Regions from separate parts of the Ewingella sp. C233 genome, predicted to be linked through region 2. Evidence: predicted binding sites of a transcription regulator. Region 2 holds the regulator's gene; each other region holds the start of a gene.
What was found. Region 2 encodes PurR, which represses purine synthesis genes. Its sites were predicted from a motif close to CANGCAAACGTTTGCNTG; they were not measured.

Region 1: the regulator PurR is predicted to act here: its motif matches at 2,977-2,994, upstream of cvpA (colicin V production protein).
Region 3: the regulator PurR is predicted to act here: its motif matches at 7,258-7,275, upstream of serA (phosphoglycerate dehydrogenase).

Annotation. Positions count from the first base shown of each region.
Region 1 covers NZ_JBUZRI010000001.1:593,688-604,367, reverse strand. Annotated here, with positions in the region: gene ACZRKO_RS02840 (UbiX family flavin prenyltransferase) at 100-672, opposite strand; gene purF (amidophosphoribosyltransferase) at 868-2,385, opposite strand; gene cvpA (colicin V production protein) at 2,417-2,908, opposite strand; gene dedD (cell division protein DedD) at 3,153-3,938, opposite strand; gene folC (bifunctional tetrahydrofolate synthase/dihydrofolate synthase) at 3,931-5,202, opposite strand; gene accD (acetyl-CoA carboxylase, carboxyltransferase subunit beta) at 5,324-6,241, opposite strand; gene ACZRKO_RS02810 (DedA family protein) at 6,495-7,163, opposite strand; gene truA (tRNA pseudouridine(38-40) synthase TruA) at 7,236-8,075, opposite strand; gene ACZRKO_RS02800 (aspartate-semialdehyde dehydrogenase) at 8,075-9,088, opposite strand; gene pdxB (4-phosphoerythronate dehydrogenase PdxB) at 9,205-10,332, opposite strand; gene ACZRKO_RS02790 (AraC family transcriptional regulator) at 10,432-10,680, opposite strand, start outside.
Region 2 covers NZ_JBUZRI010000001.1:1,787,169-1,797,848, reverse strand. Annotated here, with positions in the region: gene punC (purine nucleoside transporter PunC) at 1-19, opposite strand, end outside; gene punR (DNA-binding transcriptional activator PunR) at 190-1,095, shown strand; gene purR (HTH-type transcriptional repressor PurR) at 1,147-2,172, opposite strand; gene cydH (cytochrome bd-I oxidase subunit CydH) at 2,322-2,597, shown strand; gene ACZRKO_RS08115 (C40 family peptidase) at 2,778-3,626, opposite strand; gene ACZRKO_RS08110 (Grx4 family monothiol glutaredoxin) at 4,113-4,466, shown strand; gene rnt (ribonuclease T) at 4,578-5,288, opposite strand; gene gloA (lactoylglutathione lyase) at 5,371-5,778, opposite strand; gene nemA (N-ethylmaleimide reductase) at 5,923-7,014, opposite strand; gene ACZRKO_RS08090 (TetR/AcrR family transcriptional regulator) at 7,146-7,757, opposite strand; gene ACZRKO_RS08085 (DUF1289 domain-containing protein) at 7,948-8,187, shown strand; gene ACZRKO_RS08080 (aldo/keto reductase) at 8,295-9,191, shown strand; gene ACZRKO_RS08075 (FUSC family protein) at 9,277-10,680, opposite strand, start outside.
Region 3 covers NZ_JBUZRI010000003.1:175,312-185,991, reverse strand. Annotated here, with positions in the region: gene ACZRKO_RS16105 (beta-galactosidase) at 1-553, shown strand, start outside; gene mscS (small-conductance mechanosensitive channel MscS) at 719-1,624, shown strand; gene argO (arginine exporter ArgO) at 1,797-2,414, shown strand; gene ACZRKO_RS16090 (oxidative stress defense protein) at 2,514-3,233, shown strand; gene ACZRKO_RS16085 (SDR family oxidoreductase) at 3,338-4,165, opposite strand; gene ACZRKO_RS16080 (LysR family transcriptional regulator) at 4,279-5,172, shown strand; gene ACZRKO_RS16075 (LysR family transcriptional regulator ArgP) at 5,215-6,117, opposite strand; gene rpiA (ribose-5-phosphate isomerase RpiA) at 6,331-6,993, shown strand; gene serA (phosphoglycerate dehydrogenase) at 7,389-8,627, shown strand; gene asr (acid resistance repetitive basic protein Asr) at 8,964-9,389, opposite strand; gene ACZRKO_RS16055 (hypothetical protein) at 9,783-10,680, shown strand, end outside.

The DNA.
Region 1 (10,680 bases), 1.2 Mb from region 2:
GAATGCAATAACAATGCACCAAAATGAAACGAGCAATGTTCGTTTTTGGTGCATTGTTATCAATTTGTTTAAAATATGCGATGAATTGGTGAAACGCAGCTAGCGACCGCCCTGCCATCGAACAAACAGGTCTTCCGGCAGCTCGATATCGAACTGGTCGATCACCCGATTTACGGTCTGATTGATGATGTCATCAACGCAGGTCGGGCGATGATAAAAGGCAGGAACAGGAGGCATGATCACCACACCCAGCTCGGCGGCCTGAGTCATCAGGCGCAAGTGGCCAAGATGCAGCGGAGTTTCACGCACGCAGAGCACCAGACGGCGGCTCTCTTTGAGCACCACGTCGGCCGCGCGGGTCAGCAACCCGTCGGTATAACTATTGACGATGCCGGAGAGGGTTTTAATCGAGCAAGGCAGGATAACCATGCCCGCGGTTTTAAAAGAACCGGAGGAGATGCTGGCGGCGATATCGCGCGAATCATGCACTACGTCGGCCAGTTGCTGGACATCACGCAGTGTCAGGTCGGTTTCCAGCGTCAACGTCTGGCGGGCAGCGTTGCTCATCACCAGATGGGTTTCGATATCGGCAACGCCTTGCAGCACCTCAAGTAACCGTACGCCATAAATCGCGCCGCTTGCGCCGGAAATGCCGACAATAAGTCGTTTCATGAAAACTGCCTCTGAAGAGTGACGCCGGGAAGGCGCTTTGACTGACAAAAAGTCATTTTGATGACTTTGCCGCAATGCAGGGGGATAAGCAAGCCTGCGCGGCGCTGGGATAGGAGGGAATTTAGCCCATAAAAAAGGCGCGCCTGCACGGTCGGTTCACCGGACAGGTCGCGCCCTAAAAGGCGTAGTTAAAAATCAGCCTTCGTTATGCATTTCGAGATTTTCGGCTTCCTGCTGACCGCGTAACGCCTGAGCGTCATCGTTGCGCAGGGATTCGAGATACTCGAGGTAATTCTGGTCAACGTCTTTGGTGACATAGACGCCATCAAATACCGAGCATTCGAACTGCTCAATATCCATATTGTCCTCTTTCACCGCAGCAATCAGGTCACTGAGGTCCTGGAAAATCAGTGCATCGGCGCCGATCATCTGGGTGATTTCACTGACTTCACGGCCATGAGCAATCAGCTCATTGGCGCTCGGCATGTCGATGCCGTAGACGTTCGGGAAACGAATTTCCGGTGCCGCCGACGCGAGATACACACGTCTTGCGCCCGCTTCACGGGCCATCTCAACGATTTGCTGAGAGGTGGTGCCGCGCACGATGGAGTCATCCACCAGCAGAACGTTTTTATCACGGAACTCAGCGCGGTTAGCGTTCAGCTTACGGCGTACTGACTTACGACGCTCAACCTGACCGGGCATGATAAAGGTACGGCCGACGTAACGGTTTTTCACAAAACCCTGACGATAAGGCTTGTCGAGGATACGGGCGATTTCCAGCGCGATATCACACGAGGTTTCCGGAATAGGGATCACCACGTCGATATCCAGATCTTCCCAGTCGCGGGCAATTTTCGCACCCAATTTCTGCCCCATACGCACACGGGCGCTGTAGACCGAAATTTTGTCGATGAAGGAGTCAGGACGCGCGAAATAGACGTATTCGAACAGGCACGGATTGTACTGAGGATTTTCAGCACACATACGGGTAAACAGCTGGCCTTTTTCAGTGATGTACACCGCTTCGCCGGGGGCAACGTCACGCAGGAACTCAAAGCCCAGGGTGTCCAGCGCAACGCTCTCTGAAGCCACCATATACTCGTTGCGGCCGCCTTCCAGCGTACGCTTACCGATAACCAGCGGGCGGATGCCATGCGGGTCACGGAACGCCAGCATACCGTGACCGATGATCATCGCCACACAGGCATAAGCGCCGCGGATCTTCAGGTTCATGGCGGCGACCGCTGCGAATACGTTGTCAGCTTCCAGCGGGTAGTGCTGGAAACGGTCAAGTTCGCTGGCCAGAATATTGAGCAGAATTTCTGAGTCGGACGTGGTATTCACATGGCGACGCTGGCCTTCGAACAGATTACTTCTCAGTTCGTGGGCATTGGTCAGGTTACCGTTATGGGCAAGGGTGATGCCGAACGGAGAGTTGACGTAAAAAGGTTGAGCTTCGGAAGCGCTGGAACTGCCAGCCGTAGGGTAACGAACATGGCCAATACCCATGTTGCCCTGCAAACGTTGCATATGGCGTGCTTCAAACACATCTCTCACCAGGCCATTCGCTTTCCGCAAACGGAAATTGTTATTGGCATCAATGGTGACGATGCCTGCGGCATCCTGCCCACGGTGTTGTAACACCGTTAACGCGTCATAAATCGACTGGTTTACCGGCGTGAAACCGGCGATACCGACAATACCGCACATGTTGTCTTTTCCTCAATCAGCGCTGCCAAAACTAGAGATGTTTTGGCAAGAAACTCGACGTGCTCTGCAGGTAGTCAAAGAACCACCTGATGATGTAACTGAACTGTGGGATCAACTGAGACTGTTTCCAGTCCTCACTTTGTGAAAAGCCGGTAAAAGTGTCCAGGAAGAACAGTATCGCGGAGACAATCAGTACGCCGCGCAGTGCGCCGAAGCACACCCCCAACACCCTGTCGGTACCGGACAACCCGGTTCGCTCAACCAGAGAGCTAATCACATAGTTGGCAATGGCACCTACGATCAACGTCGCGATGAACAAGATGCCAATTGCGATCCCGTTTCGAACTAACTCATCTTCGAAACGTGTGAAATAGATAGCGAGGTACGGGTAATAATGGCTGGCAACAAAGAAGGCACAAGCCCAGGTTACCAGTGATAAGGCCTCGCGGACAAAACCCCGGATCAGGCTGACTAAAGCAGAAAACCCGATAACCGCAATAATGACGTAATCAATCCAGACCATTAACGATTCCAGTGTGTAAACCAGTAAAGACGGCCCAAACATCCATTTCGCGGCGAATTCTAACAGAAAAAGAAAACGTTTGCGTAGCGGAAATCTGCCAGCCGAACAAATTAATAATCGCGATGAAAAAAACCTCAATCACCGCAGAAACCTATAAGATCCTGTGTAATAGACCTTATAGAAAAAGGGCACAAAATGCGTGCCCCTCCCCATGACTTAACAACAGAACACAACAGCAGTGCGGTTATTTTCCAGCGCTGTAACTGCGTATCTGCCCGCTTAATCCGCTGATCTGGTTCAACTGCGGCAGTGACGATTCCAGTTTTTGTTTCGACGCATCAGGCCCCACGAAGACGCGAGTGATCTGTCCCTGCACCGGCGTACTTGGAACCGTATACGCACGGAAACCGGACAAGCGCAGACTGGCGACAATCTCGTTGGCTTTCGACGCATTTTTCAACGCGCCCAACTGTACAACGTAGGACTGCCCGGCAGGTGCTTTCTCTTCCGGCTGAGGTTTGCTTTCCACTTTCGGTGGTTCAGTTACTTTCGGCTGTTCAACCGGTTTTGGTGCAACAGGTTTAGGCTGAACCGGCTTCGGTTTTTCGACCGGTTTTGCTTCGACCATCGGCTTAGGTTCAATCACCTTAGGTTTAGCCGGTACCGGACGCGCTGGCTGAACCTGTTTTTGTGGCTCAGGACGGGTCGTGACTGGCGGTACTGGCGTCACAGGCTGCGCGTCGGTGTCATCCGGCAGTTCCTGCCCGGAATTCGCCGGCTGCGTCGCCGTATTGCCCCGCCCATGCACCGCTTCCCCTGCCCCTTCCGGTGGCTGAGCAGGCAGCGACTGTGATACCGGTGGCACCACATCCTGCTCCTGCGCATCACCCGGTTTTGGCACTAACGGGATCGACGCAAACTCATCCTCATAATGCTTTTTCTTCCCGTCGAGCAAACCCGGCAGAATGATCACGCCCAGTGCGACCAAAATGATGGTCCCCACCAGACGATTTTGAAACTTACTAGCCACTGGCTTTCCCCGCGTCTAAAGCAGCCATCACGTGCGCTACGGTATGAAATGATCCGCAGACAATCACAATATCCTGACTATCAGCATCCTGCATGGCCTGTTGCCAAGCCGAAACGACGTCCGTGAACTGATGCGCTTGCACCAGATGCACGGCCAGTTCTTCTACGCTGGCACCGCGCGGGCCTTCAAGCGGTGCGCAGTACCATTGATCAATCTCAGACGCCAGACAGGCCAGCGTGCCTGCAATGTCTTTATCATGCAGCATTCCCACCACGGCGCGTACTTTTCCGCCATTGCGCGGCAACTCACGCAGACGTCCGGCCAGATAGCTGGCGGCATGGGGGTTGTGCGCGACGTCCAGAATAAGTCTTGGCGACTCGCTCACGGTCTGGAAACGGCCCGGCAGTTGCGCCTGTTGTAAACCGCTGCGGATAGCGGCTTCGGGAATGTTCAGCGTGGAGAAGTGCAATGCGGCCAGCGCCGTGGCGGCGTTAGGCAGCGGAACGTTGGGAACAGGTAAATCATCCAGCACGTCGCCCTCCTTCACTTCCCAGCGCCAGCGGTCACCCGCAACACTGTAGTTCCAGCTGTCACCCAGGCGGTATAAGTCAGCGCCTTTTTCAGCGGCCACATCGGCAATTGACTGCGGCATCTCCGGCTCACCGACAATTGCCGGCCGGTTGCCACGGAATACGCCCGCTTTCTCACGCCCGATACTTTCGCAGTCAGGGCCGAGCCAGTCGGTGTGGTCGAGTGCAATGCTGGTCACCACGGCAACATTGGCATCGACGATATTGGTGGCATCAAGCCGCCCGCCGAGGCCCACTTCGAGGATCACGACGTCCAGTTTGGCATCTTTAAACAGCTTCAGGGCCGACAGGGTTCCGTACTCGAAATAGGTCAGGGAGATCTCCCCGCGTCCGGCTTCAAGCGTAGCAAAGGATTGACAATGTGCCTCTTCCGGCAGCTCTTCTCCCTGAATGCGCACACGTTCGGTGTAACGCACCAGATGCGGCGAGCTGTAAACCCCAACGCGCAGCCCGGCGGCGATAAGAATCGCTTCCAGCGTACGGCAGGTGGTGCCCTTGCCGTTGGTACCAGCGACGGTGAAGACGAAAGGCGCAGGTTGCAGCAAGTCCAGTTTACTGGCTACCGCTTTGACACGATCGAGGCCGAGCTCTATCGCCTGAGAATGGAGATGTTCGAGATAATAAAGCCACGCAGACAAAGGCGACGTGGCTTGAGGAATAACTTGATTTTGCATAACAGGCAATGCCCCTTCGTCAGATGCGACAGTCAGGATAAAAGCACGGTATGCAGGCTGGACGACGCTCGCGTTACAGGAACGTCGTCCATTTATGATTGACCGGCTTTTACCTGGTCAATCAGGCATCCTGATGATTGTCAGCGGCGTTGCCGCTGACTGCTGCCTGAACGTCAACCACTTTCGGTTCAGGGCGACCGGTCAGCTTAGACAGCACGCTACCCAGTTTTGGACGCAAATCAGGACGACGGACAATCATGTCGATCGCGCCCTTTTCAATCAGGAATTCACTGCGCTGGAAGCCCGGTGGCAGTTTTTCACGAACGGTTTGCTCGATAACGCGTGGACCAGCAAAGCCGATCAGCGCTTTCGGCTCAGCGACGTTGATGTCGCCCAGCATCGCCAAACTGGCGGAAACACCGCCCATGGTCGGGTCAGTCATCACAGAGATGTACGGCAGGCCGCGCTCCTGCAATTTCGCCAGAGCAGCACTGGTTTTGGCCATTTGCATCAGCGACATCAACGCTTCCTGCATACGGGCGCCGCCACTGGCTGAGAAACAGACCAGCGGACAATTATCTTCCATCGCCTGCTCTACAGCACGGACAAAACGCGCACCGACAACGGACGCCATTGAACCGCCCATGAAAGCAAATTCAAAGGCTGCCACGACGATAGGCATGCCGTATAGCGTGCCTTTCATGACAACCATTGCGTCTTTTTCGTCGGTTTCTTTTTGTGCTGCAACCAGACGGTCTTTGTATTTTTTGGAGTCTTTAAACTTCAGAATGTCTTTAGGCTCAAGCTCGCTGCCTAATTCAACCTCGCTGCCTTCATCCATAAAAGTGAAGAGGCGCATCCGCGCAGACATGCGCATGTGATGGTCGCACTTCGGGCAAACCATGAGATTGCGTTCAAGCTCGGCGCGGTAAAGTACCTGACCGCAGCTGTCACATTTAGTCCAGACGCCCTCAGGAATGCTTGCCTTACGGGTTTGCGAGACGTTGCTCTTATTAAGAATTCGTTCAATCCAGCTCATCGATGACCTTTCTGTTTGAACCCGGCCGAAGCCAGTCCGCTGTTCATGCTGTAACAAGTCCCCTGAAACCTACCCAAAACGCCCGCCCGCTCTGATGCCGGATGGCAAAACAGACGCATAACGGAAGGGTTGTTCGCAGGAACAGACCATAAATGTCGCTCATTAAACCATAACGGCCCGACGCTGTGGATAAAAAACTGGTCGAACCCTCTGGTTTAATCTCTTTATATTTCCCAGCTTTGCTGACCTGAGGTTAGCCCTGCTGACGCTTTACCTTCGCCGCCGCACGCTTGTGCCGCCAGATTTCCACCACACCCGGCAGAATCGACAGGACGATGATCACCACGATCAGCAATTTCAGATTGTTCTGCACAATCGGTACGTTACCAAAAAGGTAGCCAGCATAGGTAAATAACAGAACCCAAACCAGCGCACCAATCACGTTATACGCCGCAAAGTGGCGATAGGACATGTGCCCCATACCCGCGACGAAAGGCGCAAAGGTACGCACTATCGGCACGAAGCGCGCAAGAATAATCGTTTTGCCGCCATGTTTCTCGTAAAACTTGTGCGTCTGGTCCAAATAACTGCGACGGAAAATCTTCGAATTCGGATTCCGGAACAGACGTTCACCAAACAGGCGGCCGATGGTGTAGTTGAGCGCGTCACCTACAATAGCGGCAACGGCCATCAGGGACACCATCAAATGTACGTTCAGATCATTGCCCGGCAGCGCGGCCAGTGCACCGGCCACAAACAGCAGGGAATCTCCCGGCAGGAACGGCGTGACCACCAGCCCCGTTTCGCAAAACAGGATCAGGAACAGGATACCGTAAACCCAGGCGCCGTATTGCGCCACCAGTTCAGCCAGATGCACATCAATATGGAGAATAAAATCAATGATAAAGTGGATGAAATCCATTTAGTGAATCGCCTTTTTTAAGCGCCGATGCGCAACGTTAAACAAGCAGCGTAAACAATGTATGCAGCAAAATCAGTCCGCTAAAAACAGCGGGCCCATATTCAATTTTGGCAGTCCAAACTTCTCCGGGTAATCCACCGAAACCAGATACAGCCCTTCAGCTTTCGCCGTCGCTGCGGCCAGATTACGGTCTTTGGCGGCCAGCAACTCGGCCATCCAGTTTTCAGGCTGCGCACCTGAACCCACCTCAATCAGACTGCCGACAATGTTGCGCACCATATGATGAACAAACGCGTTGGCCTTCACATCCACCACCACATAGTTACCGTGACGGCTGACGTTAAGGTGAATCATGTAGCGCCACGGCGTGCGGGACTGACACTGGGAGGCGCGAAACGACGTAAAGTCGTTCTCACCCAGCAGCGCCTGACCCGCGCGCTGCATTTTGTCGACGTCCAGCGGCAGATGCACATGCGTGATACCGGTCTGCAAAATGGCCGCGCGGAAACGGTGGTTGTAAATAATATAGCGATAACGGCGTGCGGTGGCGCTGAAGCGGGCGTGGAAATCCTCCGCCACTTCACTCATCCAGCGAACCGAAATGTTTTTCGGCAAATGGGTATTCACGCCCATCGTCCAGGCCGCTTCTTTGCGCAGTACCGGCGTTTCGAAATGCACCACCTGACCGGTCGCGCTCACGCCCGTGTCCGTCCGCCCGGCGCAGAAAACAGAAATGGGCGCATCAGCCACGCGGCTCAGCGCTTTTTCCAGACAAGCCTGGACGCTCGCTGCGTCAGGTTGCCGCTGCCAGCCATAATAAGCACTGCCATCATATTCAATCCCTAACGCAATACGCGCTGCCACGGGAGCGGCCTGCGGCGCTTGCCGTTCAGGGGTTAACTCTTCAGACATTAGTACCAATACTCCCCAATCAGTTTCTCAGCCGTTTCAACCGCCATCAGTGCGCCGCCGAAGCGAACGTTATCCGCCACAGACCAGAACTGCAGTATTTCAGGAATACCGTAATCGTTACGCAGACAGCCAATGCTCAGGTTGGCATTGCCGGAGGCATCGCTGACCTGAGTCGGGAAATCGTCCTCTTCGCTGAGGTTAATATCATCAACACGTTCAAGTTCAGTGCGCGCTTCTTCAGCAGAGAGCGGACGCAGACCTTCCAGATGCACTACCTGTGCGTGGCCGTAAAACACCGGCGACTGCACGCAGCTCACGGAAATCGGCAGGCCATCGTTTTGCAGTACTTTACGCACCTGATCCACCAGACGACGTTCCTGGCGAACGCTGCCCTCTTCATCATTGAGCAGAGGAAGCAGGTTGAAGGCTAACTGCTTGCTAAAGAGCCCCCCTTCTTCGGCCGGAATGCCGTTAAGCAGACGGGCACTTTGCCCGGCCAGATCGTCCACGGCCACTTTACCCAGCGCAGAAACCGACAGCAGCGAAGTGACGTGAAGGCGCGCTAAACCTGCCTGCTCTGTCAGCGGTTTAATCGCTGTCAGTAACTGGCTGGTCAAGCTGTCGGCCACTGCCACGATATTGCGGTTGCGGTAATGGGCCAGCGAATCTGGGTTGACGCCAGGGACCACCAGCGGAATGTCATGCTCCATGGCAAACAGACCGCTGCTGTCGATAACCAGACAACCCTGATTTGCCGCTTCTTCAGCAAACTGTGCCGACGCTTCGGCGCCTGCGACAAAAAACGCCAGTTGAACCTGAGACCAGTCAAATTCGGCGGCATTTTGCACGCGCAGACTTTTTCCGTTGTAGCGGATGGTCTGGCCGGCGCTGCGTTCGCTGGCCAGAGGGAAGAGTTCACCAACCGGGAACTGACGTTCAGACAGCAGCTCCAGTAACGCATCACCTACTGCGCCCGTGGCGCCGAGCAGCGCGATATTCCAGCCATCAGACATGTTGGTATTCTCCAGAAATGAGTCGTACAAAATACAAAGGGGCGGAAATTACCGCCCTTTCGCAAAATAGTCGCGAAGCCACTTTAAGCGTATAAACTTAAGGCCGCGTTAAGTCATCAGCCTTGAACCGCCGTGAAGCCGAGTTTATTCAGTAATTCGACGGTAGCCTTGTTATCACAAATCACCCGCAGAGATGACCACTCGCGCCGCTCTTCATAGAACTTGCGCAGCTTGTCAAATTCCCCCGGCTGGCCGGCAACACGACGCAGTGGCGCATCATCGCGGCGCACATCATACACTAAGTGAATAAGTCTCAGGAGTCTGGCTTCGGTCAGCTCGCCCGAGAAGCTGACCACCGGGAATTCCGGCGCTGGCAGCAACGCTTCCAGCGGCACTTTTTGCGGATCACCGATAAACTGGCTGAATGCTTCGAACACCTGCGTGGTGCCACGCGCTTTCCCTTCCAGGCTATAACCGGCGATGTGCGCGGTCCCGATAGCCACTTTCGCCAGCAGCGCCAGCGACAGATCAGGCTCGGGCTCCCACACGTCCAGTACGGCGGTCAGCTTTTTCGGGCCGTTAAGGGCATCGAGCAGTGCTGCGTTATCCACCACTTCTCCGCGACAAGCGTTAATTAAAATGCGGTCCGCAGGCAGACGCGCCAGCAAACTGGCATCCACCAGATGATGGGTGGCGTATGGGCCGGACATGTTGAGCGGCGTATGGAAAGTCAGCACATCGGCTTCGGCCACCAACTGCTCCAGCGGGGAGAAATCCCCCTCATCACCGCGCTCCGAGCGGGGTGGATCGCATAACAACGTGCGCACGCCCAGCGCCCGCAGGCGGTCATTGAGCCGCGAACCGACATTGCCGACGCCGATGATACCCACGGTTTTATCCCGCAACAGGAAACCATCGCGCTGGGCGATGATCAGCAACGCAGAGAAAACGTATTCCACTACCGCGATGGCATTGCAGCCCGGTGCCGCAGAGAAACCAATACCCTGCTGATGCAGCCAGGCATCATCCACGTGATCGGTTCCCGCCGTCGCTGTGCCGACAAATTTTACTGGCTTACCGGCCAGCAAACTCTCGTTCACTTTGGTGACGGAACGTACCATCAGTGCGTCGGCATCATTAAGCGCATCTTGCAGGATAGGTCGGCCAGGAACGGCCTGAACGGTGCCCAGTCGGCTGAAAAGCTCGACGGCATAAGGCATATTTTCATCAACCAGGATTTTCACGTGTGTCTCCGGCAGGCTGTGCCATGGAAAGAACAGAAAATAAAGAGGACCCTGATTTTGCCACGAATGGCGACAGATCCCAATGCCGACGCATCAGGCTTACCTTTCATTACGGAAACGTTGAGGCGTGGTCCCGGAAATTTGCTGGAACATAACAATAAAAGCCGACGACGAACTGTAGCCAACCTCGAGCGCCACATCCTGAACCGTCTTTCCCTGCTCAAGCAGAGAGATGGCATGCAGGAAACGCAGCCGCTGTCGCCATTCTGCAAAACCCATGCTCAGATCCTGCTGGCAGCGGCGGGACAAGGTTCGCTCCGTGGTATAGACCCGCGCCGCCCACTGAGC
Region 2 (10,680 bases):
ATCCAAAGGAGGGTTTCATGATTTTCTCTTTTTATTGGCGATGTTTGTTATGCGAAAAATTATTGAACAGCGGCACAACGTGCAGGAAGTCTCAGGCGCGAAGTGTAAAGGTTTGGCTTACCGCTTGTGAAACGCTAATATTTGCAATCTTGTATCAAAAAAATTGAAAGCAGGTGGGGAGACTGGGCGATGTGGTCAGAATATTCTTTAGAAGTGGTCGATGCCGTGGCGCGTACCGGCAGTTTCAGTGCGGCGGCACAAGAGCTGCATCGTGTTCCGTCTGCGGTAAGCTACACCGTTCGCCAACTGGAGCAATGGCTGGCAGTACCGCTGTTTGAAAGGCGTCATCGGGATGTAGAGTTGACCGCCGCCGGTCAGGTTTTTGTCGAAGAGGCTCGGTTGCTTATCAAAAAAATGATAGCGACACGGCGTCAGTGTCAGCAGGTGGCGAATGGCTGGCGTGGGCAACTCAATGTAGCGGTAGACCGCATTGTGAAACCGGAAAGGTCGCGGCGTCTGGTTACCGATTTCTACCGGGCATTCCCCGATACGGAACTGATCATCCATTCCGAGGTGTTCAACGGCGTGTGGGACGCGCTGGTGGATGGCCGTGCGGATGTCGCCATCGGCGCAACACGCGCTGTGCCCACCGGCGGGCGTTTTAGTTTCAGGGATATGGGGTTTATGGACTGGCACTGTGTGGTCAGCCCTGACCATCCGCTGGCGGCGCTCACTGTGCCATTAGTGGATGAACAGCTGCGTGCCTATCCGGCACTTTGTATCGAAGATACGTCGCGCAACTTACCTAAGCGTGATACCTGGACGCTAAACAATCAGCGACGTCTGGTTGTTCCCGACTGGACCTGCGCCATAGACTGCCTGTGTGAAGGACTGTGCGTGGGGATGATGCCCGTGCATCTGGTCGAAGACTGGATATCACATCAAAAATTGAGTGTGCTGACGCTGGCTGCCGCATTTCCCGAAAGCGCCTGCTGCCTGACCTGGGATCAGAGTAACCAGTCTCCGGCGCTGGCGTGGCTTCTGGATTATCTGGGCGATACCCCTACGCTGAATCAGGAGTGGTTACGCAACTAAAAACGCCTGCAAATGTGCAGGCGTTCGTGTTATGGCTTTCGGACTACGCTGTTAACGGCGATAGTCGCGGTAAGGACCATCGGCTACCGAGCGGCGTTCAACCAGTTTCGGGTGGACTTCAATGGTCTGTGACTCCTCACGTTTGCTGATAATGCGATCCAGCAGCATGGTGAATGCCATCTCACCCAGGCGCTCTTTGGGCTGGTGGATTGTCGTCAGTGCAGGGGAGAAGTAACGGGCGTTGCGTACGTTATCATAGCCGATCACCGAAATATCCTGCGGCACCCGCAGACCCATTTCATCAGCGGCACAAATAGCCCCCATCGCCATGACGTCACCGCCGCAGAAGACGGCCGTCGGGCGCTGTTTCTGCATCAAAATTTTATGCATCGCCTGATAGCCTGACTCGGGTTCAAAATCACCCTGAACGACCCATTCTTCGCGCAGCGGGATGTTGGCTTCCGTCATGGCTTTGAGGAAACCCTGGAAGCGGCCGCCACCGGTGTTACGAGCCAGTTGCCCCGGGATCACACCGATATCGCGATGACCGCGTTCAATCAGATAGCGCCCGGCCATATACCCACCTTCAAAGGCATTATCGATGATACTGTCGGTGAAGTTTTTACGTGCTTCGCCCCAATCCATCACCACCATCGGGATCGCTCGGTATTCTTCGAGCATGTCGAGCAATGCATCGGGATATTCCGCGCACATGACCAACAGACCATCGACGCGTTTTTGCGCCAGCATGGCCAGATAGGCCTGCTGTTTATCAAGATTATTATGCGAATTACACAAAATCAGTGTGTAGCCTTTGGCGAAACAGCTGTTTTCTACTGCCTCGATCACTTCGGCAAAATAGGGCGCTTCGCTGGATGTTGCCAGTAATCCGATAGATTTTGTATTGTTGACCTTGAGGCTACGGGCCACCGCGCTGGGAGAGTAGTGCAGCTCTTTTATCGCTGTCTGCACGGCGGCTTTAGTTTCTTCGGCGACGAAACGTGTTTTATTGATGACGTGCGACACGGTTGTGGTGGAAACGCCAGCCCGCTTTGCGACATCTTTTATCGTTGCCATGAAAAGAATGACTCCTGTCTGACGTGCTTTAGCACGTTAGCATTATGTTAATCGTTTGCCTGCGTGGATCTGACTGCTGGAAAAGAGATGAGCAGTGAAATCGTTGGTGGGTTTTTCAGAGCACAACAACTGTCTGAAAGAACATCGGAATGAATCGACCCGCACGCAGTGTGGTAACCGCGAATTTTCTCTTATATCTTGGTAAAGGGGAAGTAAAAAGTCTTCGTAACGCAGGGAATGATCACGGGATTTTAAAACAAAACTATGAGAAAATGCGTTGGCACACAAACTGTATGGCTTATAAAAAGGCCACATTTGATCCAGAAGGGGTTTTAATGGATACCAATCTGAAATTTGCTCTCATTACTGTGGTTGGCGCACTGGCAATGATTATGGCTTTCAGTTTTACCGCAGTGATGCACTGATCCTTTTTTACCTTCATTCGCTGAGGGTAAAAAGATCAGAAAAAAGGGCGATTCCTTTTACAGGTGTCGCCCTTTTCAATTCTTTGTTTTGCATCGTTCGCAAAATACTGTCTTAGCGACTGATTGTTTCATAAACGTTTCGTTAAATGCTATTCATCGCTGATTAGCGGTACTGCGGACTTAACGAATCGTTTTAGGCGTCATCACTCGACGCGCGCCAACATAGTGATCTTGCCAGTAATCTTCACCCAGTGAGGTGATTTTGATCTCTTCACCTGTACGGGGGGACTGAATAAATTTACCGTTTCCTACATAGACACCAACATGATCTGCTGCGCCGCGGTTATTGATTCTGAAGAAGACTAAGTCGCCGCTCTCCAGCTCACCGCGTTTAACTGGCGCCGCGTCCCGAAGGTGGTACATTTCGTTAGCGGTGCGTGGCATTTTGATACGAATCAGGTCTTTATATGCGTAATACACTAAACCACTGCAATCGAAACCGGTATTGGGAGAAGTGCCTCCCCAGCGATAAGGTTTGCCGACCTGATGCATTAGCTTGGTCATCGCGGTCTGCTGCGCATGTTGATAACGTTTTTTATGCGCGGCACTCAAAGCAATCGGTTTGGTGTCTTTCGCGAGTCCGTCTTTTGATTTTCGATGGCGACCGTAGGCTTTTTTACTATTTTTACTGGTCTCATTTTTCGCAATCGTTCGGCTTTCTTTCTTCGCTGTCATCTTGCTGTGGGTCACTTTGGCCGTTTTCTTTTCAGAATGTTCGTTGCGAACCCGCTTGGTGCTGGTGACTTTTTTGGTTTCTTTAACTTTTGCTTTTTGTTCTTTAACTGGCTCTGATTTTGATTTTTTACTGGTTCGGGCAACGGTTTTTCGCTTTCGTCTCTCATCAGGTTTTGCCTGACTGACGTGGCTTTTCCGCTGATCGGCAGCAACGTTAGTTTGTGGCGAAGCATGCGCCAGATTCAGAAACAGCTGGGTAAAGAACAGCACGGAAAGCGTAAACAATAAACGCATGGCGTCGTTACCAATATTGGCCCAAGGTTAAACATCAGAGATGTCAGAGTATTGCCCAAAAGAAGCAGACAAAACAGCACGAATTGCTTCGATTCTAGATCATATTGTGAGAAAAAGTTAATAGCATTTTAAATGCTGTAAAAATGGTCATTTTCAGTTCTAAAAACCATCTTTTATCAGAGAGTTAAAAATGTGCTCTGACCAGCTCAGCTCAGTCACAAGAGAGTTAAACTCAACGATCAAAAATGTTATTCTGAATGAATGTTTATTATTGCGAGCCATCAGACAGTTTGATTAAAAAGTAATGACGTAAACGCATGAATGAAAGCTGGGGTGGAAAGACCCTGCAAAAAATGGCGTTTTTATCCAAAGCCCGCCATCGTTACAATAGACGCTAAGCGACAAGTGGCGCGCATTTCCAGACAGTGCCCTGCGCATCAATGAGTAATGACAGTGACAGCCAGTTTTGGCTTGAGGAAGCAATAAATGACCACGACCACTATCGAAAAAATCCAGAAGCAGGTTTCCGAAAACCCAATCCTTCTGTACATGAAAGGCTCACCGAAGTTGCCTAGCTGTGGTTTCTCCGCTCAGGCTGTGCAGGCGCTTTCAGCCTGTGGCGAACGTTTTGCCTATGTTGATATTCTGCAAAATCCGGATATCCGTGCTGAAATGCCGAAATATGCAAACTGGCCAACCTTCCCGCAATTATGGGTAGACGGTGAGTTGGTTGGCGGTTGTGACATCATCATTGAGATGTATCAACGTGGTGAGTTGCAGACGCTGATCAAAGAAACTGCTGAGAAGTACAAATCTTCTGAAGAGCAGCAACCCGAGTAATATCAGCGCGTCTGGCTCTGTATCAGGCAATCTCTGAAACGGGTAAATAAAAAGAGCGACCTCAATGAGTCGCTCTTTTTTTCTGAATTTTGGGGACAACACCGTCAGCGTTTACGCATCGTTTTCTTGCGTTTGCGCTTTTTCATCATCTGAGTTGATCGGCAACGGCCAGCCGCCCAGGCGTTTCCAGCGGTTTACCAGTTCACAGAATAACTCTGCAGTCTGCTCTGTATCATACAGTGCAGAATGCGCCTGGCTGCTGTCAAACGCCATGCCTGCGCTGATGCAGGCTTTAGCCAGTACAGTCTGACCAAGCACTAAACCGCTCAGTGCCGCGGTGTCGAAAGTGGCAAAGGGGTGAAACGGGTTGCGTTTCAAGCCTGCGCGTTCTGCGGCCGCCATCAAAAAGCTGTGATCAAAATTGGCGTTGTGCGCAACGATAATGGCGCGACTGCAGTTTTGTTCTTTCATTCCTTTACGAATGACTTTGAAAATTTCATGCAGCGCATCATATTCGCTCACGGCACCGCGAAGCGGATTAGTGGGGTCGATGCCGTTGAAGGCCAGTGCTTCCGGTACCAGAATTGAGCCTTCAAAGGGCTCAACGTGAAAATGCACCGTCTCGTCGGTTTTTAGCCAGCCATCTTCATCCATTTTCAGGGTGATCGCGGCAATTTCCAGCAGTGCATCGGTCTTGGCGTTAAATCCAGCCGTTTCTACGTCGATAACCACGGGGTAAAAACCACGGAAACGGCCTCTCAGGGCGTTAATGTCACTATTGTCGGCCATCAGTTTCTTATCTTCATCGAATTCAGCGCGCATTATGGCAAATTTTTAATGGAGATGCAGGAGTATAGGGGCAGAAAAAAGGGCGCCTTTGCGCCCTTCATGATGTGAGGGGACATTAATTCCCCAGGCCCTGGCCTGCATGTTTAGATTCGATCAGTTCGATTTTATAACCATCAGGATCTTCAACGAAAGCGATGATGGTGGCGCCGCCTTTGACCGGACCGGCTTCACGGGTCACGTTACCGCCCGCTTTACGAATGTCTTCGCAAGTTTGTGCCACGTTATCCACGCCCAGTGCAATATGCCCGTAGGCTGTACCGAGGTCGTAGCTGTGAACATCCCAGTTGTAGGTCAGTTCGATCACGGCACCTTCGCTTTCATCAGTGTATCCCACGAACGCGAGGGAGTATTTGTATTCGGTATTTTCGCTGGTACGCAGCAGACGCATACCTAAAACATCAGTATAGAAATTGATTGAACGTTGCAGGTCGCCGACGCGAAGCATGGTATGAAGTAAGCGCATAATTTCCTCTGATTGCAGGGATAAGTAATAAATAACAGACTAACTGATTGTCACCGGACAGGCAAAAAAACGCGGCAGCCGGAGGGCAACGGCTGCCGCATCTTCAGGTATCAAAACATACCCTGTTAATTGATAACGCTAATCTTACAGCGTTGGGTAGTCGGTGTAGCCCTGAGCGCCGCCGCCGTAGAATGTGTCCGCTTTTGGCTCATTCAGTGACGCGTGATTTTTCAGGCGCTCAACCAGGTCCGGGTTGGCAATGTAGCTGCGGCCAAAGGCCACGGCATCGATATAACCTTTTTCGATCAGCTCTTCGCCTTTTTCAGCGGTATAAGCACCGGCGCCAACAATCACACCCTGATAGTGCGCACGGATTGCCGCACGGAAAGCTTCTGAGTAAGGCTTGCCACCGGCCCAGTCTGGCTCAGAAATATGCAGGTATGCCAGTTTGCGGTTATTTAGCTCATCAAGCAGATACAGCGCGGCTTCTTCCTGATCTTCACCATTATCCAGACCATTGAACGGGCCGAGCGGGGAAATGCGGATACCCACGCGGTCTGCGCCAATTTCAGCGATGGAGGCATCAACCACTTCCAGTGTCAGACGGGTACGGTTCTCGATGCTACCGCCGTAGGCGTCGGTACGCACGTTTGAAGCTGGCGCCATGAACTGGTGCAGCAGGTAGCCGTGTGCCGCATGGATCTCGATATAGTCGAAGTCAGCTTCGCGGGAGTTGGCTGCCGCCAGGCGGAAATCGTTGATGATGCCCGGGATTTCACTCAGCTCGAGTGCGCGCGGGGTAGGGCAGTCTTCACGGACCGCGTTACCCTGCGCATCACGCAGGCTGGTACGGGTGTTTGGATTGATGGCTGACGCAGAAACAGGAGTCTGACCGTCCGGTTGCACGCTGTTGTGTGAAATGCGTCCGGTGTGCCACAACTGCACCGCGATGTGACCTTCTTTTTGATGAACACCGGCAACGATTTTCTTCCATGCCGCCGTTTGTTCTGGCGTATGTAAGCCAGGCGCGCCCGCATAACCCTTAGCCTGGAAAGAGACCTGGGTCGCTTCAGTGATGATAAGGCCAGCACTGTGGCGCTGTGCATAATATTCGCCCATCAGCGGGGTTGGAATATCGCCAGGCTCAATGCTGCGCAGACGGGTCAGAGGAGCCATAAATACGCGATTCGGTAAGGTTTTATTACCGACAACAATCGGGGAGAAAAGCTTGGTCATGTTCTAAAACTCCTGGTTAATAGACTGGTCGGTCTGATTATGAAAAAAATGTGTAACCAAACTAACGCGTCATATTAGGGTTTGGATTTGTAAATAATGAGCAATTCATCAACAACATTTTGAAAATATATTCAGCGCGTTGCTTCTGGTGGCTGCAATAACATTTCAACGCTTTCCAGTGCTGCCGCCAGCGGCGTTACGGAGCGCTTAATTTTTGCCAGCAGCGAAGCACCTAGCCAGAGTGAATACAGCGTTGCCGCTGCCACAGCCGGGGATACCGGTACCGTCAGTGAACCTTCGGCGATACCTTTTTCAATAGCATCTTTCAGGCGGTTAATCACCTGCGCAGAACCTTGTTCGAGTACGTGACGCATTGGCTCGGACAGATCGCTGACTTCCGCGGACAGTTTGACCGACAGGCATGCGTTATGGCACTCACTGCCGCAGAAATTGGTAATGTTCTGGGCATAGTAGCTCAGGATATGGTGACGCTGATCGCCCTGAGTCTGTCCAAAAAGCTGCTGCAAATGTGCATCATAATGTTCGAAATAACGCTGAATCATGGCTTCGCCAAAGGCTTCTTTAGAGCGGAAATGGTGATAGAAAGACCCCTTCGGCACCTCTGCCGTTTTCAGGAGTTCTGTCAGTCCCATGCCGGTAAAGCCTAAGCGCAGGCTGAGTTCTTCGCCGGTGGCCAGCAGATGTTCGCGTGTATCGCTATGAGGTTGAGCAAGTTTGTTCATGGAGCTGAGAGTAATAGACCGATCGGTCTAGGTCAAGAGGGCAGCAGGAAAAGAGCACTTTTTTGCCAGGTTCGTTGCTGTATTAAAAGTTGCACTAAAGAAACGGGATTGTTGCGAAATATCAAAAGAGACTTGCGGGATACCCGCAAAGCGTCTTCAATAAGGATTCAGTAATTGACGCGGAGACGTTGTGGCTCAACAGCTCGAGTTTTTTGACATTCCCAGCCCATGTCGCGGTATCTGTCAGGCAGATAGTCGCGGTTTTTGCCGTGGTTGCCTGCGCAGCCGTGAAGAGCGCTTTGGTTGGGTGACAATGACCGATCCTGAAAAGCGTCAGGTATTGCGCCTGTGCCATCAGCGGTTGTTACGGCTGCAACGTGCAGCCAAAAAGCCTGATGATCCTCTGCCCGAACAACCCTCTCTTTTTTAACCCCGAGCGCGTCGTGCTACCGGCAGAGATCAATACAGGAATGGGATAAGTTCTGTATGCTGTCAGGGTCTTACACTCTTTCATAATGAATATATCGAGGTAATAACATGGATCCCCGTACCCCATTGTCCGCGCAGGGCCCAGATTTTTCCCGCATGATTTGCGGTTACTGGCGCCTGATGGAATGGAACATGACCCCACAGCAACTGCTGGGGTTTATCGAGCAGCATGTTGAAATGGGTATCACCACGGCCGATCATGCGGACATCTATGGCGGCTACGCTTGTGAAGCAGCGTTTGGCGACGCGATGCGCCTGAAACCTGCACTGCGCCAAAAGATGCAAATTGTGAGCAAATGCGGGATCGCCACCACCGCTAATCCTGACAATAAAATCGGCCACTATATTACCGACAGCCAGTACATCACTGAGCGGGCTGAAAAATCACTGAGCAATCTGCACACCGATTATCTTGATCTGCTGTTAATTCATCGTCCGGATCCGCTGATGGATGCCGATGACGTCGCTGAGGCATTCACCTCGCTGCACAAAAGCGGCAAAGTGAAGCACTTTGGTGTTTCCAATTTTACGACGGCACAGTTCACGCTGCTGCAATCGCGCCTGCCGTTCGCGCTGGTGACGAATCAGCTGGAAATCTCCCCTGTGCATCAGCCCGCTATTCTCGACGGCTCACTGGATCTTTGCCAGCAATTGCGTATCAAGCCTATGGCCTGGTCATGTCTCGGCGGGGGAAGTTTGTTCAGTGATGCCAAATTCCAGCCTTTGCGTGATGAATTGCAGAAAGTGGCAGAAGAAATTGGTGCAGAAAGTATTGAACAGGTGGTTTATGCGTGGGTAATGCGTCTGCCATCGCAGCCGTTGCCAATCATTGGTTCTGGTAAAATTGAACGCGTCCGTTCAGCGTGGAACTCTCTGTCGCTTGAGCTGACGCGTCAGCAATGGTTCCGTATTCGTAAGGCCGCACTGGGTTACGACGTACCTTAATGTTACTTCACTTACGCTTTAGCTGCGTGGCTGCAGCGCCAATGACTTCGGGTTAAATCAATCTGGCCCGAAGTCATTGTGTTTCTCAGGCAGGCTGAACCGGGCTGCCTGTGGCGATTTCTTCAATGGAAATGGCCTGCTGCAACTGTGACAATGAGCAGTACAGACGCCAGATCACTCCGGCCAGCTCACGGCCTGACTCATCATGATGATGTGCCAGCGAATGACTGATACGCATGAGCTCAATCAGGCTTGAATCCAGCACGACGTGGCTGACACCGCGTTCAGTCATGATCCCCTTCAGGCAGTGGATACACACATCGCGAACGGCCGATAACGGGTCGGAGCGGGTTTCCCACTCGCGAAGCTGCCAGACAATATGGCTGCAATTGAGCAGCACCACTCCCCAGCGCAACAGCCAGGTACGTGAAACCTGATCCTTACTTTGATTAAGCTGATTAATACGGTGATAAATCAGGGATTCGAACTCCAGATGGCTGAGCTGCGGTTTGCGGCTGAGTTGGTCGATAAAATCACGTCGCAGCGCGCGGATAATACGCCGGCTTTTACGTTTGTCAGAACTTGGCCGCAGTACCTGAAAAGCGATACCCGCCAGCATCACGCCGACAATCCGGCCAATCCCGTCATTGATAAATGCGCCATAGTCGTAGCTCGGGGGATTCGTCACAGCCAAAAATGAACCGCTAAAGACAATCAGTTGCCCCCACAAACCCGCAAACCGTTTGTACTGCAATTTCATCATCTGCATGGTGACCAGAATTGGCAGCAGGAAGGCGCAAAATACCCAAAAATCATTCAGTTGGATCATTAGACCGAACTTGAGAATAAAACAGCCCACAAACAGCAGCAGCAAAGATTTAATCAGCAACGTAATGCTGCTGATGGGGGATGCGGTAGAAGAGTAGAGCACGCAGCTCACCGCCGTAAGCGCTACCGCCGATGTCCCTGAACTCCACTGGGTACTCATCCAGAACCAGCAGGCGACCACAATGCACAAAAAGGTACGTATGCCGTTATAGGCCGCTTCATAGGTGTCTGTGTGCTCAGTCAGGCGGCTGACGCGCGGAGGTTGCAAAAATTCCACCTGCGCTGCGCTGGTGTTTTCCACTCTCTGTAACCAGCGTTCGTTTCGCAGATATAGCCAGCAAAAATCCCGCAGCCTTTTCCAGAATGCCTGATAGCGAAAATCTGAGGTGTCATGCGGCTTGATCTGGCTGAGAATTTTAGCGATTTGATATTTATTGCTTTCAGGATTTTTAAGCTCATCCAGCAATAAAGTCAGCACCTCGTAGAGTCGCTCTGGCGGGTCAGGCCAGTTGAGCAGCATGCGGCGCAAACTGGAAATATAACTGGTCATCCGTAACTGTTGATGAAGTAAATAATTGAGCAGATTGTTTTGCTGACGCAGGCGGTAATGGCTCCACACGGCCTGAATGCGCAGCAGATTCATGGTGAGGATCTGCCCGAT
Region 3 (10,680 bases), on a different contig from region 2:
TCATCAGGGCGAGGTGCTGCTGACCAGCCGCAAAACCTACCTGTTCAACAGTCAGGGGGAAATGCAGCTGGACGTCGTGGTGACGGTAGCCACTTGTCTTCCCGCACCGGCGCGCATCGGCCTGACCTGTCAACTGGTGGAAAATGCTCCGCAGGTTAACTGGCTCGGTCTGGGGCCGCATGAGAACTACCCGGATCGCTGTCTGGCGGCGCAGTTTGGCCGCTGGGATCTTCCGCTTGAGCAGATGTACACTCCCTACGTCTTCCCGACGGAAAACGGCCTGCGCGGCGGCACCCGCGAGCTGAATTACGGCGCGTGGCAGCTTAACGGACATTTCCATTTCGGCCTGAGCCGTTTCAGCTTGCAACAGCTGATGGAAACCTCTCACCGTCATCTGCTGAGCGAAGAACCGGGTACCTGGCTGAACATCGACGGTTTCCATATGGGCGTTGGTGGGGATGATTCCTGGAGCCCCAGCGTCAGCCCGGATTTCCTGCTCAGCGCGGGCCATTACGCCTATTCAGTCAGCTGGAAGCGGGGGGTAATGGAGTGAGAATGTTCTCGTAAACGCCTAATTTGGCGGCACTCTTCCACGTCAAAGTGGCATGAAGCGGGATTGTTAGTTACCCTTAAAGACTTAAAGAAAGCCGCATGAGGCGGGTTTTCGTGGCGGCTTTTTCTGACTGCCCGGGTGGGTGAATTTTTAGGGGTGTTTCGAATGGAAGATTTGAACGTTGTAGGCAGTATCAATAATGCCGGTAACTGGCTGGTGCGAAATCAGGAATTACTGCTGCATTATGCCGTTAACGTAGTCGCTGCCATTTTCATTTTGATTGTTGGTCTGATTGTTGCCCGCATCTTGTCAGGTGCGGTAAGCCGCGTGATGAAACTGCGTGGTATTGACCTGACGGTTTCCGATTTTCTGGCGGCTATGGTGCGTTACGCGGTTATCGCGTTCACGCTGATTGCCGTGCTGGGCCGTATTGGCGTGCAGACCACGTCTGTGATTGCTGTTATCGGTGCCGCCGGTTTGGCCGTCGGTTTAGCGTTGCAGGGGTCACTGTCAAACTTTGCCGCAGGCGTACTGCTGGTGATTTTCCGCCCGTTTCGTGCCGGTGAATATGTCGATTTAGGCGGCGTGGCCGGGACCGTCACGCAGGTGCAGATCTTCTCCACCACGCTGCGTACTGTTGACGATAAAGTGATTGTGGTGCCGAACGGTAAAATCATCGCCGGTAACATCATCAATACCTCGCGTGAACCCAACCGCCGTACTGAAATCATGGTGGGTGTAGGTTATGACTCTGATATCGATCTGGTGAAAAAGGTGTTGGGTGACATTATTGCGGCCGACAAACGTATTCAGCATGACAAAGGTGTCACCGTACGTCTGAATGAAATGGCGGCATCGACACTTAATTTCGTGGTACGTGTCTGGACCACCAATGGCGATGCGCAGGAAGTGAACTGGGATCTGCTGGAAGCGTTCAAACGCGCGCTGGATAAAAACAATATCAATATTGCTTATCCGCAGCTGGATGTTCACCTGTATCGCGTTGCTGATGCGGCGACCAGCCAGCAGGAAGAGCGGCGCTCTATCGAGCAAAAAGGCGTGGCGGAATAACGCGCCATTGCTGAAAAATAACAGGCGCCTGCGGGCGCCTTTTTCATGTCTGAAGCCAGCGGCGCCGGTAATTAGCAATGCTTATGTGGGATTAGAATTATCAATTTCCGCTAATGCAAAAGCTCACATACACTGCGCGTGATTAACCTTTCGAACCCATTAAGGAAACGACGTGCTGGCAATATTTCTGCAAGGACTGGCGATGAGCGCCGCAATGATTTTACCCATTGGCCCCCAAAATGCATTCGTGATGAATCAGGGGATCCGCAAACAGTATCACCTGATGATCGCCACCCTTTGCGCCGTCAGCGATGCCGCACTGATTTGTGCCGGTATTTTTGGCGGTAGTGCGCTCCTCAGCCAGTCGCCGATGTTACTGGCTATCGTCAGCTGGGGCGGGGTGGCCTTCCTGTTATGGTATGGTTGGGGCGCGTTTCGTACCGCTTTCAGTAAAAACCCTGAGCTGGCACAGGCGGAAGTGGCGAAGCAGAGCCGCTGGAAAATCGTGGTCAGTATGCTGGCGGTCACCTGGCTCAACCCTCATGTCTATCTCGATACCTTCGTGGTGCTCGGGAGTTTAGGGGGAAGTCTGAGCAGCGACGAACGCTCTTGGTTTGCGCTCGGTGCGGTGTCGGCGTCGGCGTTGTGGTTCTTTGGTCTGGCTATCCTGGCTGCAATGCTCTCGCCGTGGCTCAATACCGGCAGAGTGCAGCGCGCCATCAACTTCGTGGTCGGCGCCATCATGTGGGGTATCGCCGTACAGCTTGCTCGGCAAACCGGCCTTTTTTAAGATTTTGTCACTAATCTTAGTTTCTGCTGCCATCGGATATGCTACGGTTTTGCGGTTAATGAATGTAATGCCATATCTGGAATGATTAAAGGAGGCACTGTGAAATTGAAAGCATTGGCTATGGCCGCGATGTTGGGATTAGGGACGTTACCTGCTGCACTTCAGGCTGCTGAAGTTCCCGCGGGTCCGCATGTGGTCACTTCCGGGACAGCCAGCGTTGATGCAACGCCGGACATTGCGACGCTGGCGATTGAAGTCAATGTCTCTGCCAAAGATGCCGCGTCAGCCAAACAACAAGCTGACCAGCGCGTGGCTGAGTACTTCGCCTTCCTGCAAAAAAACGGCATTGAGAAGAAAGACATCAATGCCGCGAACCTCAGCACTCAGCCGGAATACAATTATCTGAAAGACGGGACATCACAGCTGAAAGGCTACCGTGCTGTACGTCAGGTTCAGGTGACGTTGCGTCAGTTAGACAAACTGAACGATTTGCTGGATGGTGCGTTGAAATCAGGCCTGAATGAAATCCGCTCTATTGAACTGGGCGTGGCGAATCCGGACCGTTTCCGTGACGAAGCGCGCCAGAAAGCCATCGACAATGCTACGCAACAGGCGAAAGCATTGGCAGAAGGCTTCCACGCTAAACTCGGTCCTGTTTACAGCATCCGTTATCATGTGGCGAATTATCAACCAATGCCGGTCGCTCGGATGTTTAAAGCCGCCGCCGCACCGACGCAAAATGATGCCGCTGAAACCTACGAACAGCAGAGCATTCACTTTGATGATCAGGTGGATGTCGTGTTCGAAATTCAGCGCTGATAACCGCCATACTTCAAGGCCCTCCAGGGTGACGTGAATTATTGTGGCTATCTGTCTGAAAATAAAAAACCCGCCGAAGCGGGTTTTTTATTTTCAGCTTTGGGTCAGCCCTGATAGGCGGAAAGTGACACCGTTTTTTGTGCCTCCAGTACGCGTAATCTTTCCGTGAGCGCCTGACGGATTGACGCGTAAGCCGTACTGCCGAGCGCAAGACGCAAAGGGGGCTGCGCGGCATCGGCTGCGGTAATCATCGCATCGACCGTTTTTACTGCGTCGCCCTTAATGGCGAAATCGCCGGAAGCAACGCCGCGGCGCACTTCACCGGCCGGGGTCTCTTCGTAGCATGGCATCGGTGTTGCGTGGTCCAGCCCGCCTGCAAAATTCGTTCCGGTCGGGCCTGGCTCGATGAGCAGGAAATCAATGCCGAAAGGCGCCACTTCCTGAGCCACCGATTCCACAAAGCCTTCGATCCCCCACTTGCTGGCATGATAGAGGCTGAAATTCGGGTAGGCGATCTGCCCGCCCTCGGATGAAACCTGCACAATTCGCCCGCCGCCCTGGGCTCGCAGATGCGGTAAAGCGGCGCGGATAAGCTGAATCGACCCCACCAGATTCGTAGCGATCTGCCGCTCTATTTGTTCGTCACTGACTTCTTCGCCTGCGCCGAACAGGCCGTAGCCTGCATTGCTGACCACAATATCAATCCGCCCCATGCGGGTGAACGCGTCCGTTAAGGCTGTTCTAATGGCCCGAGTATCGGTCACGTCGAGTGTGATGACATGCAAACGCTCGCCGTGCTTAACGAGCAATTCGTCCAGTGCGCCTTGTTTGCGCAGCGTTGCCACTACCCGGTCGCCGCGTTCCAGCAGTCGTTGCGTAAGAAGGCGGCCAAGGCCGGTGGAGGTGCCGGTGATAAACCATGTTTTTGTCATGTTGCCTGTCCTCATAAGAGTGAGACGTTGAACGTCAGGCATCAAGCATAGGTCAGTGCTATTGTTGTGTTAATACCCAATAAACTGCATAAACAGGTGAAAATAAAACACCAATGAATAAACCTACCCTGGCCGAATTAAGAACTTTTATGGCAGTGGCCGAGCATCGCAGTTTCCGCCGGGCAGCAGATCTGCTGGGCGTTACGCGATCCTCTCTCAGTCATACCGTACGCGGGCTGGAGGATCGTCTCAGCACACGTCTGCTTCACCGGACGACGCGAAGCGTATCGCTCACCGAGGCAGGTGACCGTCTGCTAAAACGACTCTCCCCTCTGATGACTGACCTTGATGCTGTGCTCGGTGATATGGCCGGGGAACAAGGGCGTCCGATGGGGGAACTGCGCATCAACGGTAGCGAGGGCGCTATCCGTCTGTTGCTGCGCAATATCGTGCCGAAGTTCATGGCGCGTTACCCTGATGTGTCGCTGGATCTGGTGGCTGAAGGGCGGCTGGTGGATATTGTCGAGCAGGGATTTGATGCGGGGATAAGGCTCGGCGAGGCGGTGCCGCAAGATATGATAGCCATCCGCGTGAGCGCAGATATACGCTTTCTGGCCGTGGCTTCCCCTGATTATCTGGCGGCTCACCCGGCCCCTGAAACGCCGGACGAACTGGTCAGACACCAGTGTTTACGCCAAAGGCTGCCCAGTGGAAAACGCTATCGGTGGGAATTTTGCCAGCACGGTCAGGAAGTGGCTATCGACGTGCCGGGAACGCTGACGCTGGATAATTCGCAACTGATGCTTGAAGCAGCCTCAGATGGGCTGGGTATTGCTTATCTGCCAGAAACGTATGTTCATACGGCACTGAATGAAGGGCGTTTGGTGGCGGTGCTGGAGGCATGGTGCCCGCTGATCCCAGGGCTGTTCCTTTACTTCTCAGGAAACCGCCATGTACCCGCGAGCCTGAGGGCATTTATCGATATCGTCCGAGAGAAGAGTGGATGAAATTTCCTCCATTCATACCCGCCGGACGAAAAGAGAAATCAATCAGTCCTGACGCAGCACCTGACGGCCATGTGCCAGCAGCGCATCCGTCACTTTGCGCATCATGCGGCTTTCCGGCGCGAAACGGTGCCAGAACAGCATCCGGCGCTGGAACAGGCCCGGCGTGAGGTCGATCAGTTCGCCGCTTTCCAGCTCTTTCTCGATTTGCAGATGTGGGATCATGCAGCACGTGGTGCCCTGACGGGCCAGCTGTACAAAGGCTTCCGACGAGTTAACGATATGGCACGGTACGCTGCCCGGCGACAGATCGAAGTTCTGCTGCAGGAAAGCCTGATGCATATCATCAAGATGGTCGAAGGCCACCGCAGGCGCTTTCAGCAGCGCCGAGCGGGTGACGCCATTCGGGAAATAGCGGTCAGCAAAAGGTTTCGAGCCGACAAACAGATAGTCCAGCGCGCCTAGTTGGTCCACCAGACAGCTTGGCAACGGTTGTGGCTGAATACTCACCGCGCCGACCACTTCGCCGCGACGCAGACGCTCCTGCGTACGGGTTTCGTCTTCTACCTGTAAATTAAGGCGGATAGGGGAGTCAACCAGCACGGATTTCAGCGCGGGCAGCAGCCAGGTTGCCAGGCTGTCGGCGTTGACTGCCAGCGACAGCAGCAGCGGCGTGTCATTGCTGTCAGTACCGCTGTCGTTGCCCAGCCACTCCTCTTCCAGCAATTCCACCTGATGCAACAGCGCCAGCAATTTCTGCCCCTGTTCCGTCGGGCGTGGCGGTACGGTACGGACCAGCAAAGGCTGGCCGAATAAATTTTCGAGCTGCTTAATTCGTTGAGATACCGCCGATTGAGTGATGCAAAGTTTCTGCGCAGCACGCTCAAAACCGCGCTCGCGGATCACTGCGTCCAGGGCTTGTAGCGTTCTATAGTCTGGGCGTTTCATCGGAGTTCTGTCCCCTGAATTTAATTTATCCAAATACTATGCCATAGATTGAACACTTTAGTGGCGGACAAAATCTTCCCCGTCATCAGGCGGGCGAGATGATAAGTGTGAACTCAGACATATCCAAAAGACCCAATTTCCGGGGACATGCTTTATAATCACTGGCATTGTTATCTTCACGAAACCACCCGGTTACCAAACAGAGAAGCTATGATGACTCAGGAAGAATTAAAGAAAGCTGTCGGTTGGGCCGCCTTGGACTACGTTACCCCCGGTACCATTGTGGGTGTTGGCACCGGCTCCACCGCTGCCCATTTCATTGATGCATTAGGCTCGATCAAACATCAGATTGAGGGGGCAGTTTCGAGTTCTGATGCCTCTACCGCCAAACTGAAAAGCCTCGGCATTCATGTTTTTGACAGCAACGAAGTGGATCAGCTCGACGTTTATGTGGATGGCGCCGATGAAATCAACGGCCAGATGCAGATGATCAAAGGTGGCGGCGCGGCGCTGACCCGTGAAAAAATCATCGCGGCCATCAGTAAAAAATTCGTCTGTATCGTTGATGCTTCCAAACAGGTCGACGTGTTGGGTAAATTCCCGCTGCCGGTGGAAGTGATCCCGATGGCGCGTTCTTATGTGGCGCGTGAGCTGGTGAAGCTCGGCGGCCTGCCGGAATACCGCCAAAACGTGCTGACCGACAACGGCAACATCATTCTGGATGTGCACAATCTGTCGATCCTCGATGCCATCGCGCTGGAAAATAAGATCAACGGTATCGCAGGTGTGGTGACGGTCGGTTTATTCGCTAACCGTGGTGCGGATGTCGCGCTGGTGGGCACGGCCGACGGCGTGAAAACCGTCACCCTGAAATAATCCCGACTCAGGCGGTTTCAGCCTGACAGGCGATAAGCAGAAGATCTGGCTGCGTAGATTCTGACGCAGCCAGTCTGTACGCGGTCATAACGTAATGTTATGAAGATGATAATTTTCCCGCTGAAACATCTTTTCTTCATAAGCCTGAATTTGGTGACTTATGTCACATTTCCTTCCCATACCTCGGTAACATCCGGCCCGAATTTTCTTACCCAGCATTAAATTCTAAAAAGCCATGTAGTGGCTGAGCCTTCTGCTGTCCGGTAGGCAATCGTTTGTATTGATGATGGCGAATTTTTTGTTATGTTGGCTGTGTCGTTGCTGAAAAGTAGCCACGTCAGCCGTAAGAAATCGTCGGTCGCAGACATCGTCAGTCAGAAAAATAGGGTCGGGAAATGGCAAAAGTATCACTTGAGAAAGACAAGATTAAGTTTTTGTTAGTGGAAGGCGTCCACCAAAGTGCGGTTGATTCACTCCGCGCAGCGGGTTACACCAATATTGAATTTCACAAAGGTGCTTTAGACACAGAATCGCTGAAAGAATCGATTCGTGATGCGCACTTTGTTGGACTCCGATCGCGTACCCAATTGACGAAAGATGTGTTTGACGTGGCTGAAAAGCTGATTGCCGTCGGTTGCTTCTGTATCGGCACCAATCAGGTTGATCTGGATGCTGCTACCCGCCGCGGGATCCCGGTATTTAATGCGCCGTTCTCCAATACCCGTTCTGTGGCCGAAATGGTGCTCGGCGAAATGTTGCTGATGATGCGTGGCATTCCGTCCGCCAATGCCAAAGCCCACCGTGGCGTGTGGCATAAATTGGCCGTCGGCTCGTTCGAAGCACGCGGAAAACGTCTGGGCATCATCGGTTACGGCCACATCGGCACGCAGCTCGGTATTCTGGCGGAAGGTCTGGGAATGCAGGTGTTCTATTACGACATCGAGAGCAAATTGCCGCTGGGTAACGCACAACCGATTGGCAGCCTGAATGAATTGCTGAAAACCAGCGACGTGGTCACGCTGCACGTTCCTGAAACGGCCAATACTAAAGACATGATCGGTGCTGATCAGTTAGCGCAGATGAAACCTGGCTCGTTGCTAATTAACGCCTCACGTGGCACGGTCATTGATATTCCTGCCCTGTGCGATGCGCTGCGCAGCAAGCATATTTCCGGCGCGGCCATCGATGTATTCCCGGAAGAACCCGCCACCAACAGCGACCCGTTCCTGTCACCGTTGTGCGAGTTTGATAACGTGATCCTGACGCCACACATCGGGGGGTCCACGATGGAAGCTCAGGAAGGTATCGGTCTGGAAGTGGCAGGTAAACTGGCGAAATACTCTGACAACGGTTCAACCCTGTCAGCGGTTAACTTCCCGGAAGCCTCGCTGCCAGCGCATGGTACCAATGCCAGCCGCCTGCTGCATATTCACGAAAATCGTCCGGGCGTGCTGACCAGCATCAACCAGATTTTCGCCGAGAAGGGCATCAACATCTCTGCACAGTATTTGCAGACCAGCCCGCAAATCGGCTATGTCGTGATCGACGCCGAAACTGATGTTGCTACGCTAAACAATGCATTGCAACTGATGAAGGCCATACCGGGAACTATCCGCGCGCGTCTGCTTTACTAAAAAGCCTGTACAAATAATTAAGGCGCCTGCGGGCACCATGAAATGAACCCCGAAAGTTGGTTATCCAACAAGTAGGGGTTTTTCGTTTCTATGGGGATTAAGGAAGAACAGGGCAGAAGTTGAAGGTCAGGTAACGCTTCAAATATTCAGAAGTAAGGACATGGTGATAACGCCGCAGAGGAGCAGGGCGCTCATGGTGAGTTCGAACAGGTATCGGCGCAGCATCATTCATCAATACCTCATGACAAAAACTGGAGAAAAAAACACCCGGCAAGCCGGGTGTTCAATAATCAGTCTTGATATCGGTGAGGAGATACCCTCACTAAGACGACTTACTTATGCTGCTGGCGTTGCTTTTGCAGCTGGTGCAGCTTTTTTAGCATGTTTCACGTGTTTTTTAGCAGCCTGTGCTTTCTGAGCTACCGGAGCAGCTTTTTTAGCGTGTTTCACGTGTTTTTTAGCAGCCTGCGCTTTCTGAGCGACCGGAGCAGCTTTCTTAGCATGTTTCACGTGTTTTTTAGCGGCTTGTGCTTTCTGAGCAGGGGCTGCTTTCTTAGCGTGTTTTTTGTGTTTTTTGGCAGCCTGAGCTTTCTGAGCTGGTTTCTTGTGTGCTTTCTTAACTACGTGCTTAGCAGGTGCTTTTGCAGCTGGGGCAGCAGTCGTTGATGTAGCAGGTGCTGGAGCAGCGGTAGTTTCAGCAGCGAAAGCAACAGAAGACAGACCCATTGCAGCGGCAACAACCAGAGCTAATACTTTTTTCATGTTTAATTCCTCAAAATTCTTGGTTTGTATGTGTACCCCACTGCGGGGCCGTTGAGAGAATAATAGGCGCGTCGAACACGGTTGTCCGTGAGTGATTGGTGTCGGCGTGTAACGGTACGTACAAAATTAAAAATCGTTAAATATCAGTGTGTTGATTGGTTTTCATGATGTCGTCGAGTGATAATTTACTGAGTTAGTTACAACATACTTAACGTTCTGCCTACATAAGGTTCAAACAGATAGCCGCCGCGTAAGCGCCGCATCGCTATCAATAAACCGATTTCTGAGGAGATCTGAGGAGAGTTGTGCTCGTTTTTATCACCAACTCTCCTGCCTCTTTCCTTTGGTTTTTCCTCTCTGCTATGCTCATTCCTTTTTATAAAAGAACATAAGATGAAGCACTTAAGTTTTCTTATCGTTGGGGGAATACTTTCCGCCCCGGCGATGGCGATACCCGCACCTGTACCCCCTCAAGTGAAAAGTATTCAATGGATCCCTGAAAATTACGTGCAAGTTGGGGATTCAATCAATGCGCTTTTCCGTATTTCCATGGCCGCTGGTGAGACGAGCGAGATGTGGCTGAATGTCGATTGCCGCACGCAGAAAAAATCGCTCTTAATGATGGATGTCCATCTCAATACGGGCACGGTTTTACGGGCGTATAGCACCAATTCCATTTCACGCTACGCACCTGCGGTTCCCTTTGAGCCGGACGCGAGCAGCCCGCTTGGTCAGGATCCTAAACTGGATGTTTGCCAGCAACATCTCACCGCCCCTCGCTGGGCTGAAATATCAGCCGCCAATGAACAGGGTGACCGCCAATTTGTGGATGTAAACAACAGCGTGAAAGAGGGAAAAATGCTGAAAGTTCGTCTGGCGACGGACTACGCGAAAACCTACATAAAAGAGCAGTATGGTGCCCCTTATTCAGTGAAGATTAAGGACGTGGTGATGAATTGCGAAAATGGTCAGGGTATGACGAAGGCCAGTTATTCGCTCGATAATCAGGGGCTGCTAACCGATGCCAATGTCGTGGCTGACCCCGTGTTTTCTACGCTGCCGCCAGAGCTAGGGGACGTTATAAAGCCATTATGTGAGGTTAAAGACCTCACGCAATATCAAGGGAAGGGGCCATGGGTGGCACGTGAAAAGCCTCTCGCTGATAACCAGCCATCACTGCCTGACTACGAACATAACGACCCGACTCAATTACAACGTTTCTCCCTGCCCGATGCCGTTATGGCGGTGGTGAAAAAAGCCGTCGGCAGTGCGGATCAGCATCCTGCATTCA